One region of the Photobacterium sp. GB-1 genome, then DNA from elsewhere that is predicted to be linked to it. Evidence: predicted binding sites of a transcription regulator. Region 1 holds the regulator's gene; each other region holds the start of a gene.
What was found. Region 1 encodes CRP, which controls carbon source genes, mostly activating them, when cyclic AMP is high. Its sites were predicted from a motif close to TGTGANNNNNNTCACA; they were not measured.
Positions count from the first base shown of each region.

Region 2: a site for CRP is predicted at 2,791-2,806, ahead of udp (uridine phosphorylase). Genes of this name have one in related genera too.
Region 3: a site for CRP is predicted at 2,760-2,775, ahead of C9J45_RS09430 (CTP synthase). Genes of this name have one in related genera too.

Region 1 covers NZ_PYOB01000007.1:143,520-148,376, reverse strand. Annotated here, with positions in the region: gene C9J45_RS10305 (phosphoribulokinase) at 1-867, shown strand, start outside; gene C9J45_RS10300 (OsmC family protein) at 937-1,341, opposite strand; gene crp (cAMP-activated global transcriptional regulator CRP) at 1,721-2,353, shown strand; gene C9J45_RS10290 (hypothetical protein) at 2,542-2,724, shown strand; gene C9J45_RS10285 (DUF1338 domain-containing protein) at 2,780-3,568, opposite strand; gene astD (succinylglutamate-semialdehyde dehydrogenase) at 3,613-4,857, opposite strand, start outside.
Region 2 covers NZ_PYOB01000002.1:185,716-190,572, reverse strand. Annotated here, with positions in the region: gene C9J45_RS03450 (zinc/cadmium/mercury/lead-transporting ATPase) at 1-2,570, shown strand, start outside; gene udp (uridine phosphorylase) at 2,966-3,733, shown strand; gene C9J45_RS03440 (hypothetical protein) at 3,861-4,340, opposite strand; gene C9J45_RS03435 (hypothetical protein) at 4,623-4,857, shown strand, end outside.
Region 3 covers NZ_PYOB01000006.1:221,824-226,680, forward strand. Annotated here, with positions in the region: gene relA (GTP diphosphokinase) at 1-562, shown strand, start outside; gene C9J45_RS09415 (hypothetical protein) at 847-1,155, shown strand; gene C9J45_RS09420 (hypothetical protein) at 1,301-1,489, shown strand; gene mazG (nucleoside triphosphate pyrophosphohydrolase) at 1,826-2,638, shown strand; gene C9J45_RS09430 (CTP synthase) at 2,856-4,496, shown strand; gene eno (phosphopyruvate hydratase) at 4,577-4,857, shown strand, end outside.

The sequences.
Region 1 (4,857 bases):
TCTGCAAAACATCCTATTATTGCAGTTACTGGTTCATCAGGAGCAGGAACCACGACGACTTCTGAAGCATTCCGAAAGATGTTCAATATGATGAACATTAATGCGGCATGGCTAGAAGGCGATAGCTTCCATCGCTATACCCGCCCTGAAATGGACACTGAGATCCGCAAAGCTAAAGAGCAAGGTCGACATATCAGCTATTTTGGCTCAGAAGCCAATGACTTTGCCCAATTAGAGCAATTTTTCAAACAATATGGTGAAGATGGCACTGGCCGCTTTCGCCGTTATCTACACACATTTGACGAAGCCGTACCCTACAACCAAATGCCCGGAACGTTTACTCCGTGGCAACAGTTAGCAGAAAACACTGATTTACTCTTTTATGAAGGCTTACATGGTGGGGTTGTCGATGGCGAGATCCATGTCGCACAGCATGTTGATCTTCTTATTGGCATGGTACCCATTGTTAACTTGGAGTGGATCCAAAAAATTGTTCGTGACACGAGAGATCGAGGGCACTCTCGCGAAGCGGTGATGGAGTCAATCGTTCGCTCCATGGACGATTACTTAAATTATTTAACTCCGCAATTTTCACGCACACATATCAACTTTCAACGTGTACCAACCGTTGATACCTCAAACCCGGTGAGTGCCAAAGGGATCCCAAGCTTAGATGAAAGCTTTGTTGTGATCCGATTTCGCGGTTTAAATAATGTCGATTTTCCGTATTTACTTTCCATGATCCAAGGCTCATTTATGTCACGTCATAACACGCTTGTCGTCCCTGGTGGAAAAATGAGTTTTGCAATGGAATTGATCATGCGCCCCCTTATCGAGAAACTGATTAATACAGGGAAAATCAGTTAAGTTTGCACAAACGAAAATAAATAGAAAAAAGGTTGGCACAAACACCAACCTTTTTCATCTCAATCATTATTAAGCAGTGATGATTTCATACGAATGAGTCAACTTAACCTTTTCACCAATCATCAAGCATACAGAGCAATATTTCTCTAAAGAATCAGCAATGGTGTTAGCCACTAAGGTTTCATTTAAATCAAAACCTGAAACAATAAAATGCAAATTGGCTGCGGTAAATAAACGTGGCGCTTGCTCTCGACGCTCAGCTGAAATAAGAACCTCACAACCCACAATATTTTGCGCTTGGGATTGTAAACCACTGACAACATCTACTGAGCTACACCCTCCCGCCGCCATTAATACCAATTCCATTGGACTTGGAGCTTTATCCCCTCCATTACCATCCATGACTACACTATGACCGGAGCTAGATTGACCTAAAAAAGTCATATCTTCTACCCATTTTACTCGGGACTGCATCGCTTAATCCTTATTCAAACGCCCAATAATTGTCTCTAGTCTTATTGATTAAATAATGAATGTAAATCCTAATTCTCCGCCTTAATAACAACTTTTTTCCTCTCTAAAAATCGTCGTAATAATCATTACTTATCGCACCACTTAAAATTATCTCGCCGCATTGTGATCCTGTGCACAGTTATCCATATGAAATGAACGAATCTACTAGATCAATATCAAGAAAAAGGCGCAGAAAAAGGATACACTCTAACTTATTCAAGTTAGCTTGCAGCCCAGCGGCTGAATGGATACCCTATCAGTAGGCAGTTTTTTTTCTCGTGATAAAAGTTAGAAAAGAAACCAATGCTGTTGGGCAACAAATGCAGAGGAAGTTAGTAATATGGTTCCAGGTAAACCGCAAACAGATCCAACTTTAGAGTGGTTTCTTTCCCATTGTCATATTCACAAGTACCCATCGAAAAGTACGCTGATCCACGCAGGTGAGAAAGCAGAAACGTTGTACTACATTGTGAAGGGTTCTGTTGCTGTACTAATCAAGGATGAAGAAGGTAAGGAAATGATCCTTTCTTACCTAAACCAAGGTGACTTTATTGGTGAGCTTGGCTTATTCGAAGAAGATCAAGAGCGTACTGCTTGGGTTCGTGCGAAAAGTCCTTGTGAAGTAGCAGAAATTTCATTCAAAAAATTCCGTCAGTTAATTCAGGTTAACCCTGATATTCTGATGCGCTTATCTGCTCAAATGGCAAGTCGCCTACAAGTGACAAGCCAGAAAGTAGGTGATTTGGCATTCTTAGACGTTACAGGTCGTATCACACAGACATTGCTAAATCTTGCAAAACAACCAGATGCAATGACGCACCCTGATGGCATGCAGATTAAGATCACTCGTCAAGAAATCGGTCAAATTGTTGGCTGTTCTCGTGAAACAGTGGGTCGTATTCTGAAAATGCTTGAAGAGCAGAACCTTATCTCTGCTCACGGTAAGACGATTGTTGTTTACGGTACGCGTTAATTTTTAACGTCTTTAACCGTACGAAAAAAGCCGCACACTGTTGCGGCTTTTTTATTTCTTATTGATTAATAATCCCCCCATAAATACCTTTAAAAAGTGTGTCATTAATGCCATTAATTAATTTGTATTGCTCAAATTAAATGCTAAATTCAAGCAATGAATGGACTTCATCTTTTTTTGGTTTTTATATGGATATTGAACGTTTTGCCCCGAATAGCTACACCACTGTACCTGGTGCTATCGCTCCTCAACCTACAACTATTGAGATGACAGGCTTTAGTGACCGTCGTTGTTATTTAGAACAGCAAACAGGTTTACGTCGCTGTCCTGTTGAAGACAGTGGTATTTGGGGATCGCCCCTCGATAATTAACAGATTTAAAAAAAAGCAGCCAATTGGCTGCTTTTTATTGCCTTGTTTACACTGTTCAAGAGTTATAAGTACTTTCAAAGATCTTATCTGCCGAAGCTTCTACAAACCCGGTATAAATCTCACCATCTGGCTGTAAATAACGTTTAGCAAACTCATAAAATCCGCCAGAGACCAACATCTCACCATCAGAAAACGTGACCATGACTTTATCAGCCATGGTTGCTGATTGCTCTAACATCACAGTAGGATCGCCTTTTACCGCACCTCCCGCCTGATTAATGTCAAAACCACTTGATTCGAGAAAATGGTTCACTTCAGAAATTTCATTAAATTGCTCAAGCTGATTAATATCAACAGTAAAATGATTAGCACCAAAACCATGCGCTGCCACCCACCCTGCATATTCACTTTCTGCATTTAAAAACTGATAACTATCACGGCTTAACTGCCATGGTTTACCTTGAGAAAGAAAAGCAGGATCAGCAAAATAAGCATCATCAACTTGATCGACAAGCTGACGTACTTCTGTTTGTAACTCTGTTGAACATAACCCTAATTGCAGTTCACTAATAAATACTTTAGGCGCAGAAGGATCGGGATGTTCAAAGTGCTCTGCATATAACTTTTTCGCTTTGAAATGATATCGACCTTTGGGTTTATAACCTACCGCAATAAATGGAGCCGCTAATCTTGCTAAACCACATTTAGGTAGTGCAAAGGTACGCAACGCAATATGATCATTTCTAAGTGACGCATCTTCGGTAAGTAATTGCCGAATATTCAGCGCTGAAGGGCATAATCGCTGAGTATAATCTTGCCATAACGCGGTAAATAATTGTTCCATGCTGCACAATCCTTACTGTAAGTAATACAGTGAACCTATTAGTCTCAGAGTGAAATACCCGGAGATAACTGCTCAGGTAAGCATGTTGCCTCACCTTCCATTGATGCCATTGGGTAAGCACAATAATCAGCAGCGTAGTAAGCACTTGGGCGTAAATTACCAGATGCTCCTGGGCCACCAAACGGTGCATCTCCACTCGCTCCCGTTAACTGGCGATTACGATTTACAACCCCCGCGCGAATATGATCAATAAAATATTGCCATTCACTATCATCGGTTGATACAAGCCCGGCTGATAAGCCATAACGGGTGTCGTTCGCAAGACACACGGCTTGAGCAAGATCTTGATAACGCACTACCTGCAATAATGGGCCAAAGTATTCTTCATCGGGTAAATTTTCGATATTCGTAACATCAACGATCCCAGGTGTAACCACCGCTCCCTGTCCGCGCTTTGCCTCTACCAATACTTCGCCACCAAGCGATACTAATTGTCGTTGAGTTTGCACAATATTGTCTGCGGCTTGGCGGGAGATTTGAGGCCCCATAAACGGTGCAGGCTCGGCAAATGGTCCATCGACCACAATCGCTTTGGTTGCTTCCACTAAAGCTGCCAACAACGCATCCCCTTCGCTACCCAAGGGTAAGTATAGTCGGCGAGCACAAGTACACCGTTGTCCTGCGCTGATAAAAGCAGATTGTAAAATGGTATAAACGGTAGCATTGAGATCACCATAAGCATTGGAGATCACCATCGGGTTATTCCCCCCCATTTCTAATGCCAGCATCTTGCCCGGTTGACCTGCAAATTGGCGATGCAGAATATGCCCAGTATTGGCACTGCCCGTAAATAATAAACCATCAATATCTTTTGAAGCCGCAAGTGCCTCTCCAGTTGGGCGAGCTCCCTGCACAAGATTAATAACCCCATCAGGTAATCCGGCTTGTTGCCAGAGTTTCATTACAACTTCAGCCGTTTTAGGCGTTAATTCAGAAGGTTTGAATACCACCGTATTACCTGCAAGCAATGCAGGTACGATGTGGCCATTGGGTAAATGACCGGGGAAATTATAAGGCCCAAATACAGCCATCACCCCTAATGGTCGATGACGTACAACTGCTGTGGTACCTGCGATATCTTTCTCGCGTTGGCCTGTCCGTTCATGATAAGCACGTAAAGAAATCGCCACTTTCCCCACCATTGCTCCTGCTTCTGTTCGCGTCTCCCATAACGGTTTACCCGTTTCTTCTGCTATCGTAATGGCAATATTTTCACTATTGGCTTTCAC
Region 2 (4,857 bases), on a different contig from region 1:
AATGTAATAATAAAAAAATGCATGTTCATGCTGCAAAACCAACGGCAGTAACCAAAGCCACAGTGACAGTTGAATCTTGTGAGTCAGCGACATGCTGTTCATCAACCCCTTCTGAGAGTGTGCAAAAACACACCGAAGGGTGTGGTGAATCTGATACCGACGGCCCTGCTTCCTGCTGCTCATCTAAAAGTGACACAGCACTTAACGCTGCAAAACTATCAGCAATAGATGCCATCCATCCAAATAAAAAACCATCAACCTTTACAGTATCTTCTATTGGTCCATCAGACACTGAAATCGCTTCTCAACACGCGCACGTAGAGTCAGAGCACCAGCATTCAGGACATGACGACTCAAGTCATTCATCTTCAGTAAAAAGTTGTTGTTCAACGTCAACCTCATCAAAAGAACAAGATCAAGCGATTGAAGCGTCTTTAGCACAATCGGCTCATGGTCAAACATTTAGCTGGAAAGTGATTGGCATGGATTGTCCAAGCTGCGCGGCTAAATTGGAAAAATCAATTTCAAGTCTTGCTGAAGTTGAAACGGCAAAAGTGATGTTTGCGACGGAAAAGCTCATCGTCAACATGCAAGCCAATCAGCAAGCTGATAACAATAAATTAAAAAAACAGATTGAAGATAAAGCACAGGCAACGGGTTTTACCTTAGTTTCTAATGCTGCTGCGGCTGAAGCGTTACCAAAAAAATCATTTATTCAAGAACACTTAGAAGTCCTTGTGATTGCGGCAATGATGATTGCCTCTTTCTTAATTGATAAAGTGTCACATTCATGGGGTTTAGCGGCATTTACTTTAACCACAATTGTTGGCTTAGTACCGATTGTGAAAAAAGCCATTAGCTTAGGTAAATCAGGTTCACCATTCTCGATTGAAACCCTAATGAGTATTGCGGCTATTGGTGCATTGTACTTAGGGGAAACCGCAGAAGCGGCAATGGTGATTTTACTGTTTTTAATTGGTGAGCAATTAGAAGGGTATGCCGCATCACGTGCACGAAGTGGTGTAAAAGCATTAATGGACTTGGTACCTGAAGATGCCAATGTTGTGCTGCCAAACGGCGAGAAGAAAAAAGTTCCAGCAAGCGAGTTAAAACCCGGTGATGTGATTGAAGTCGTACCCGGCGAGCGTTTACCTGCTGACGGTCAAGTTTTAGATGTGGTTGCGAGTTTTGATGAAAGCGCACTAACAGGGGAATCTGTGCCTGTTGAAAGAACACCGGGCCAGAAAGTCATGGCTGGTAGCATGGCATCAGACAAAGTTGTTCGATTAACGATTGTCTCTGCGCAAGGTGAAAATGCGATCGACCGTATTCTTCATCTCATTGAAGATGCAGAATCACGTAAAGCACCGCTCGAACGTTTTATTGATAAATTCAGCCGCTGGTACACTCCAGCAATGATGCTATTAGCAACACTTGTTATCATTATTCCGCCGCTTGTATTTGGTCAATCATGGGATGAGTGGATTTATAAAGGTCTAGCGCTATTACTTATTGCCTGTCCTTGTGCACTTGTTATTTCAACGCCAGCAGCGATCACTTCAGGTTTAGCGGCAGCAGCGCGTCGCGGTGCATTAATCAAAGGTGGTGCAGCATTAGAACAGCTTGGTCATGTTGAAACTGTCGCGTTTGATAAAACAGGTACGCTAACGGAAGGTAAACCTGTCGTGACGGATTTAATTAGCTGGGATAACAATCCCGAACAATTATTACGTCAAGCAGCCGCTGTTGAATCCGGTTCGTTACACCCACTAGCAACGGCTGTGGTTAACCTTGCTCGAGAAAAATCATTATCTGTTGTTGAAGCAGAAAATCGTGAAGCACTAGCAGGCCGCGGTATTCAAGGTGTTACCGAAGGCGATAACTTTATGTTATGTGCTGCCGATCGCCTACCAGAGCACATTGTGCTAACGGATAACCAGCAACAGCAAGCGTTAGATCTAGAAAGCGAAGGGAAAACGCTGGTGGTTGCCGTTCGTAATCAGCAAGCGGTGGGTTTAGTTGCATGGCGTGATAATTTACGCAGTGATGCTTTAGAAGCGATCACTAAGCTGAAAAGCATTGGCGTGAACTCAGTGATGCTGACGGGTGATAACCCACGAGCAGCAGCTGCGATTGCTAAAGAAATTAATATTGATTTTCGTGCAGGGCTATTACCTGAAGATAAAGTGACAGAAGTACGCAAGTTAAGTGAGCTACATTCTGTTGCCATGGTGGGTGATGGTATTAACGATGCACCAGCAATGAAAACAGCAACAATTGGTGTGGCGATGGGCGGTGGTACAGATGTAGCATTAGAAACTGCCGATGCAGCAATTACCCATAACCGAGTTTCAGAATTGCCAGTGATGATTGAATTGTCTCGTGCGACATTGAGTAATATTCGTCAAAACATCAGCTTAGCATTAGGTTTAAAAGCGGTGTTCCTTGTTACAACCTTATTTGGTTTTACAGGGCTTTGGGTTGCAGTACTTGCAGACAGTGGCGCAACAGCGTTAGTAACACTGAATGCATTACGTTTATTACGCTTTAAACCGCAAAGCGAAAAGTAAAAACTAATCGCTCTGAGCATTAGTGATTAGTCTAAACGGCATGATACGAACAATGATGTATTGTTTATCATGCCGTTTTTTTTCGCTATAAGGCAGGTAAACAGAGTAAAGAGTACATGCGCGAGAAAACGAATTTTTGTGATTCCGGCAATAAGATATCGTTTTCGCGTGATTAATATCAGACTTTTATGTAACATATTTTTCAATTGCTTTTTATTGGTGTGACCATGCTCACTAAAAGTAATTGAATCATTGGTTATTGTTACCACATGTTTTTGATAGAGCATGTTGCAGTATGTTTGACTCTTTCTATCAAAAAATTGATTAAAATAGTAATAACTCATAAGAATCACTCTGAACCTACAACAGAGCTGTTTAAATTAAAGGGTAACATTATGTCTGATAATAAAGTCTTCCACTTAGGTGTTAATAAAGCTGATCTTAATGGTGCAGAATTAGCGATTATTCCCGGTGATCCAGCACGTGTTGAGAAAATTGCAAACTTAATGGATAACCCTGAGTTTTTAGCAAGCTCTCGTGAGTACACTGTATTTCGCGCTAAATTAGACGGTAAATCAGTGGTTGTGTGTTCAACGGGTATCGGTGGTCCATCAACCTCTATTGCTGTTGAAGAATTAGCACAGTTAGGTGTAACAACTTTCCTACGTGTAGGTACTACAGGTGCAATTCAGCCTAACATTAACCCTGGCGATATGATTGTAACGACAGGCTCAGTACGTTTAGATGGTGCAAGTCTGCATTTCGCACCAATGGAATTCCCAGCTGTTGCTGATTTTGGTGTTGCAACTGCAATGAAGCAAGCATGTGATGATGAGCATGCTGTAGTACACACGGGTGTAACAGCATCAAGTGATACGTTCTACCCAGGTCAAGAGCGTTACGACACATTCTCAGGTCGCGTAGTTCGTCGTTTCCAAGGCTCAATGAAAGAGTGGCAAGAAATGGGCGTGCTTAACTTTGAAATGGAGTCAGCAACGTTATTAACCATGTGTGCAAGCTCTGGTTTACGTGCAGGTTGTGTCGCAGGTGTTATTATTAACCGTACACAAAAAGAGATCCCTGATCACGCAACGCTAAAAGAAACTGAAGCGAAATCAATTAAGATCGTGGTAGAAGCGGCACGTAAAATGCTGGCTGAATAAGATTTAAGTCTTAAATGTTTATATTAGAAAGCCGCTCTTAGGAGCGGCTTTTTATTTGTCTAAAAGGTCATGAATAAAAAGGTTTAAATAAAAAGGGTTATGACATGACCAGTAAATTATTTTTAGATTAAACGGCAAAGTCTAGAGAAATATAAACAGTATCAAGTTGCGACATATTACGCTCTTTCCAAACACTTCTTGTATCATGAACTCTGTACCCCAATTCAGTATTAAAGTTCTTATTGATTCGATAATTAATCCCTGTTTGCGCGCCTAAAATAAGATCATCTTTGCTCGATTCTGCAATTTGTATTCCTGAGCTGGCTCCAATAAAGAAACGCCAATTCTTACTATTAGTTAGCGGTATAAAGTAATCATAAGAAGCGACAAAATTGTATGCATCCTTTTGAAATTCCAGGTAGCTGTATAGTCTATGATAATCGTTAAAGTTAGCACCGATCCTTACACTTGGATTAAATTCCCAACGATTATTGATACTACTGACACCGTCATTGATACCGACACCAATAAAGGCTTGTGGCTCTGAGGCCTGGGCAGACAGACTGGCAAATAAGCCAAATAATACAGGTGCAAATTTTAATTTCATTTATCCTCCAAATTGTTTCGTGGACAATACATTATTCTCTAAAGGGATGTTGTAGGTTTCTGTAAGATAATGTTAATGCGATGAATTTCAGAACAGTATTTAGATTGTTTAACTACTTGTTATTTCAGGTAACCTTGTAATCGTTCGCTTTTATCGTGTTATCTGGATTGATTCGGTAGTATTAAATATTCGTTTGACCTCAATATAACTTGAGGTTTTATCCTTGCATTATATCAATCTCGTTGGTGACGAAATTACAGAAATTAAAGCAAGGAGAAAACAATGGAACAGTTTATTGATAAAGGGATGTTAGCGTTAGCCAATGTGGTGGAAGTTGACAGTACCGCATGGTTTCAAGGGCATACGGGGGCGGCATTATTGGCAGGTGATGCATTACTTAATGGCGGAGCACTCAACAATGTATCTAAAAAGAGTTTACAAGCAATGTTAGTGCAGTTTACCGATGATAATCAGCATTTAATGAATCCATTATCCAATAGCCCTGAAACAACCGATT
Region 3 (4,857 bases), on a different contig from region 1:
TATTAATGCGCTAGTGAATAAACCAACAGCTGAAGAAGAAGATCAGCAGCTTTTAGAAAAGCTATCTGAGGCAAGTAATAAACAAGCCACAAGCCACAAAAAACCGCAACGTGATGCTGTTGTTGTTGAAGGTGTTGATAACCTGATGACTCACCTTGCGCGTTGTTGTCAGCCTATTCCTGGCGATGATATTCAAGGTTTTGTTACACAAGGTCGTGGTATTTCTGTTCACCGTATGGATTGTGAGCAGCTTGAAGAGCTTCGTCATCATGCGCCAGAGCGTATTATTGATACGGTTTGGGGCGGTGGTTTTGTCGGTAACTATACCATTACCGTGCGTGTGACGGCTTCTGAGCGTAATGGCTTATTGAAAGAATTAACCAATACTTTAATGAATGAAAAAGTGAAAGTAGCGGGAATGAAAAGCCGAGTTGATTATAAAAAGCAAATGTCTATCATGGACTTTGAACTTGAATTAACTGATTTAGAAGTGTTGGGACGTGTACTTAAACGCATCGAACAAGTTAAAGATGTTGCCGAGGCTAAACGTTTATACGGTTAATTAACTGATTAAAATATAAATTAAGGGGAGCAATATGCTTCCCTTTTTATTTATTACGACATAATGAATAGTAGTAATTATTAACGCGCACATCTTAAAATGGAATAATTTATTAATTTAATGATCTAAAATAAGACTTGATGTTGACTCATATATAATAGACCGATAGTATTCTATTAACTTTAAAATAAAGACTCTGTATGTATTTATCTCAATTACATAAAATATTATATGCATTATTTATAGCAATATTACTGTTAAGTAGTAGTGTGAATGCTGCGTATATGAGTCAAAATGTTCAAGTCTCTAATGTTGCTAATTTAGCAAGTAATATTAAGAGCGAACTGCAATACCAGCAAACGGCTACTCAACAATCTCACCACTGTAGTTTGCAATGTGAGAATAGTTGTAATGATTGTTCACAGTGCTCATGTTGTCGAGTACTGCCTCGTACTGGCAGTAATCCATTTCATCTACTCTCTTTTCCTCCGCTTATTATCACTCGTGTCAGTAAGCTGTTACCGATTGAATATCTTCAAGAGTCGCTTGTTCTTGCCGTTATAAAATCAATTTATCGCCCTCCTATTGCCTAATAGTTTGCTTATTTCTGGATCTAAATTGGATTCAAAGTAAGTGTTAATTTCACAAATTAATTATCCCATCTTAATTATATAGATGAGTGATGGTTGTTATTAATTAATGATGTTGCTTTATAAATAAAGCGGCAAGAGAACTATTATGAAAAATTTACTATTAAAATTATTACCTAAAAATAGTATTACGAGTGTTTTATTACTGATTTCAATGTTTCTTATTCCTGATAATAATTTTATCAATGTACCTAGTGATGACATCAAACAATTGCTGTTTTTTATTCTTTGCCTGCAGGGAATGAAAGTGGGTGCAGATAAAGTAACGTTTAAATAATTAACGGGGGTATTATGAAGTCGAATGTATTAAGCATGATTAGAGAAAAAAGTCTTACAATAGTACTGTTATTGTTAATGTCATTTCTGTTGCCAAACTATGCGTTAGCAGAGTCTTATAGCGTAGATTCTTCTAATCACACGTGCTCTCATCACTCTGATTGCCAACACCATGATTCACATCACCAAGGGTGTAGACACCATCGCCATGAGTCACATCAACATCGATGATTGATCGTTGCTATGAATTTCTAAATTAGTTTTCTAGTATTAACTATCGAAGTTTTGGCGCTTTTAAAGTTAGAAGCTTAAAGCGCCATTTTAAAGAGTTGGTGGTATGGATAATAAACAGGCGTCTCAAATGGAACAATTATTAGCAATTATGTCTCAGTTGCGAGACCCACATCGTGGTTGTCCGTGGGATTTGAAACAAAACTTTGATTCAATCGTTCCCTATACCCTTGAAGAAGCCTATGAAGTGGCTGATGCCATCGAGCAGAAAAACTGGAACGATGTAAAAGAAGAATTAGGTGATTTATTGTTCCAAGTTGTTTTTTATAGTCAGATGGCCAAAGAACAAGGGTTGTTTGAATTTGACGATGTAGTGGCAGGCATAAGTGAAAAGCTGGTCCGTCGCCATCCCCATGTTTTTAGTGATGCTGATTTTGATGATGAAGCAGCCGTTCAACAAAACTGGGAAGCCGAAAAAGCCAAAGAGCGCGCAGCTAAAGAGCAAGATGAGAGCTTGCTTGCCAATATTCCTAACACATTACCGGCATTAATGCGTGCTGATAAAATTCAAAAACGCTGCGCGAATGTTGGTTTTGATTGGGATGAATTAGCACCAGTGGTTGATAAGGTAAAAGAAGAGCTTGATGAAGTGATGGACGAAGTGATTCAAGCGGTGCCAGAACAACAACGAATAGAAGAAGAGCTCGGTGATCTACTATTTTCAGTGGTGAATTTAAGTCGTCATTTAAAAGTAAAACCAGAGATGGCATTACAAAAAGCCAATAAAAAATTTGAAAAGCGTTTTCGCCAAGTGGAAGAAAGTGTGCTAGAACAAGGAAAGATCATTAGTCAGTGTTCATTAACTGAGCTAGATGAAGCATGGAATCGTGTTAAAGAGAAAGAAAGTAAAAACCAGTAATTAAAAATTCAGCATGATTTTTAAATGCATTATACCATTATGGTATTGTTCTGCTTGTTAAAGCTTGATATTTCAGTTCATAACGCTTACTTGATGTGAAGCAAAAAAAATCAAATGGCGGTGTGATAGTTTTCACGTTGTGGCGATAAATGGTGTCTGGTATACTAATTTCCCGTCCAGATACATTTATCCTCTACACCAATCTTCCAGGTTAAACATGACTACGAATTACATTTTTGTTACGGGCGGAGTAGTTTCCTCTCTAGGTAAAGGCATTGCTGCTGCATCACTTGCAGCGATTTTAGAAGCACGTGGTCTTAACGTGACTATGATGAAGCTTGACCCTTACATCAACGTTGATCCAGGCACAATGAGCCCAATTCAACACGGCGAAGTATTCGTTACGGAAGACGGTGCAGAGACTGACCTAGACTTAGGTCACTACGAGCGTTTCATTCGTACCAAGATGACTAAGCGTAATAACTTTACAGCTGGTCGCGTGTACGCAGACGTATTACGCAAAGAGCGTCGTGGTGATTACTTAGGTGCAACGATTCAGGTAATTCCTCATATCACGAATGAAATCAAATCTCGCGTGTTAGCGGGTGCTGAAGGTCATGATGTAGCAATCGTTGAAGTAGGCGGTACTGTGGGTGATATTGAATCACTCCCATTTATGGAAGCTATTCGTCAATTAGCCGTAGAGCAAGGTCGTGAAAACACCATGTTCATGCACTTGACACTTGTTCCTTACCTAGCAGCGGCTGGCGAAGTGAAAACTAAGCCAACTCAGCACTCAGTAAAAGAACTTCTTTCTATTGGTATTCAGCCAGACATCTTAGTGTGTCGTTCTGATCGTATGATCCCTGCCAATGAGCGTGCAAAAATTGCCCTGTTCTGTAACGTGCAGGAAAAAGCTGTTATCTCAATGAAAGATGTAGATTCAATCTACAAAATCCCACAATTAATTAAGGCTCAAGGTCTTGATGATTTAGTGTGTAAGCGCTTTGGTATTACAGCACCAGAAGCTGATCTTTCTGAGTGGGAACAAGTTATTTATGAAGAAGCGAACCCTACCTCTGAAGTCGTTATTGGTATGGTTGGTAAGTACATTGAACTGCCAGACGCATATAAGTCAGTTAACGAAGCACTTAAACACGCGGGCCTGAAAAATCGTCTATCAGTAAAAATCAAATACATCGATTCTCAAGATGTTGAGTCAAAAGGTACAGAAGTACTGGCTGGCCTTGATGCAATCTTGGTTCCAGGTGGTTTTGGTAGCCGTGGTGTTGAAGGTAAGATCCTTACTGCTCAATACGCACGTGAAAATAATATTCCATACCTAGGTATTTGTTTAGGTATGCAGGTAGCATTAATCGAGTTTGCTCGAAATGTAGCCAAAATGTCTGATGCGCATTCAACTGAATTTAATGCTGAAACTAAATATCCAGTCGTTGGTCTTATTACTGAGTGGATTGATAGTGAAGGTAAAGTTGAAGAGCGTACTGAGAAATCAGATCTAGGCGGTACAATGCGCCTTGGCTCTCAGCTATGTCATCTACAAGATGGTTCTAAAGCGCGTACGTTATACGGTCAGCCAACGATCCATGAGCGTCACCGTCACCGTTACGAAGTAAACAACACGTTACTACCTAAGCTTGAAAAAGCAGGTCTAAAAGTATCTGGTTTGTCTGCTGACAAGAAACTTGTTGAAATTATTGAAGTTCCGAATCACCCTTGGTTCGTAGCTGCACAGTTCCACCCTGAGTTCACATCGACACCTCGTGATGGGCACCCATTGTTTGAAGGTTTTGTAAAAGCGGCGGGTGCATACCACCGTGGTGAGCTTAACCAGTAAGGATTACTGATAGCTGTAGTTGTTATGGCTACAGCTATTTTTTTAGCTTTTAATTTGAAGATAAAGCAAGAGGAAACACAATGTCTAAGATCGTTAAAGTTCTAGCTCGTGAAATCATTGACTCACGTGGTAACCCAACAATTGAAGCTGAAGTTCACCTAGAAGGTGGTTTCGTAGGTATGGCTGCTGCGCCATCTGGTGCTTCAACTGGTTCTCGTGAAGCTCTAGAGCTTCGTGATGGTGATAAATCTCGTTTCCTAGGCAAAGGCGTTCTGAAAGCTGTTGCTGCTGCAAATGGTCCAATCGCTGAAGCACTAATCGGCCAAGATGCAAAAGACCAAGCTGCAATCGACCAAGTTAT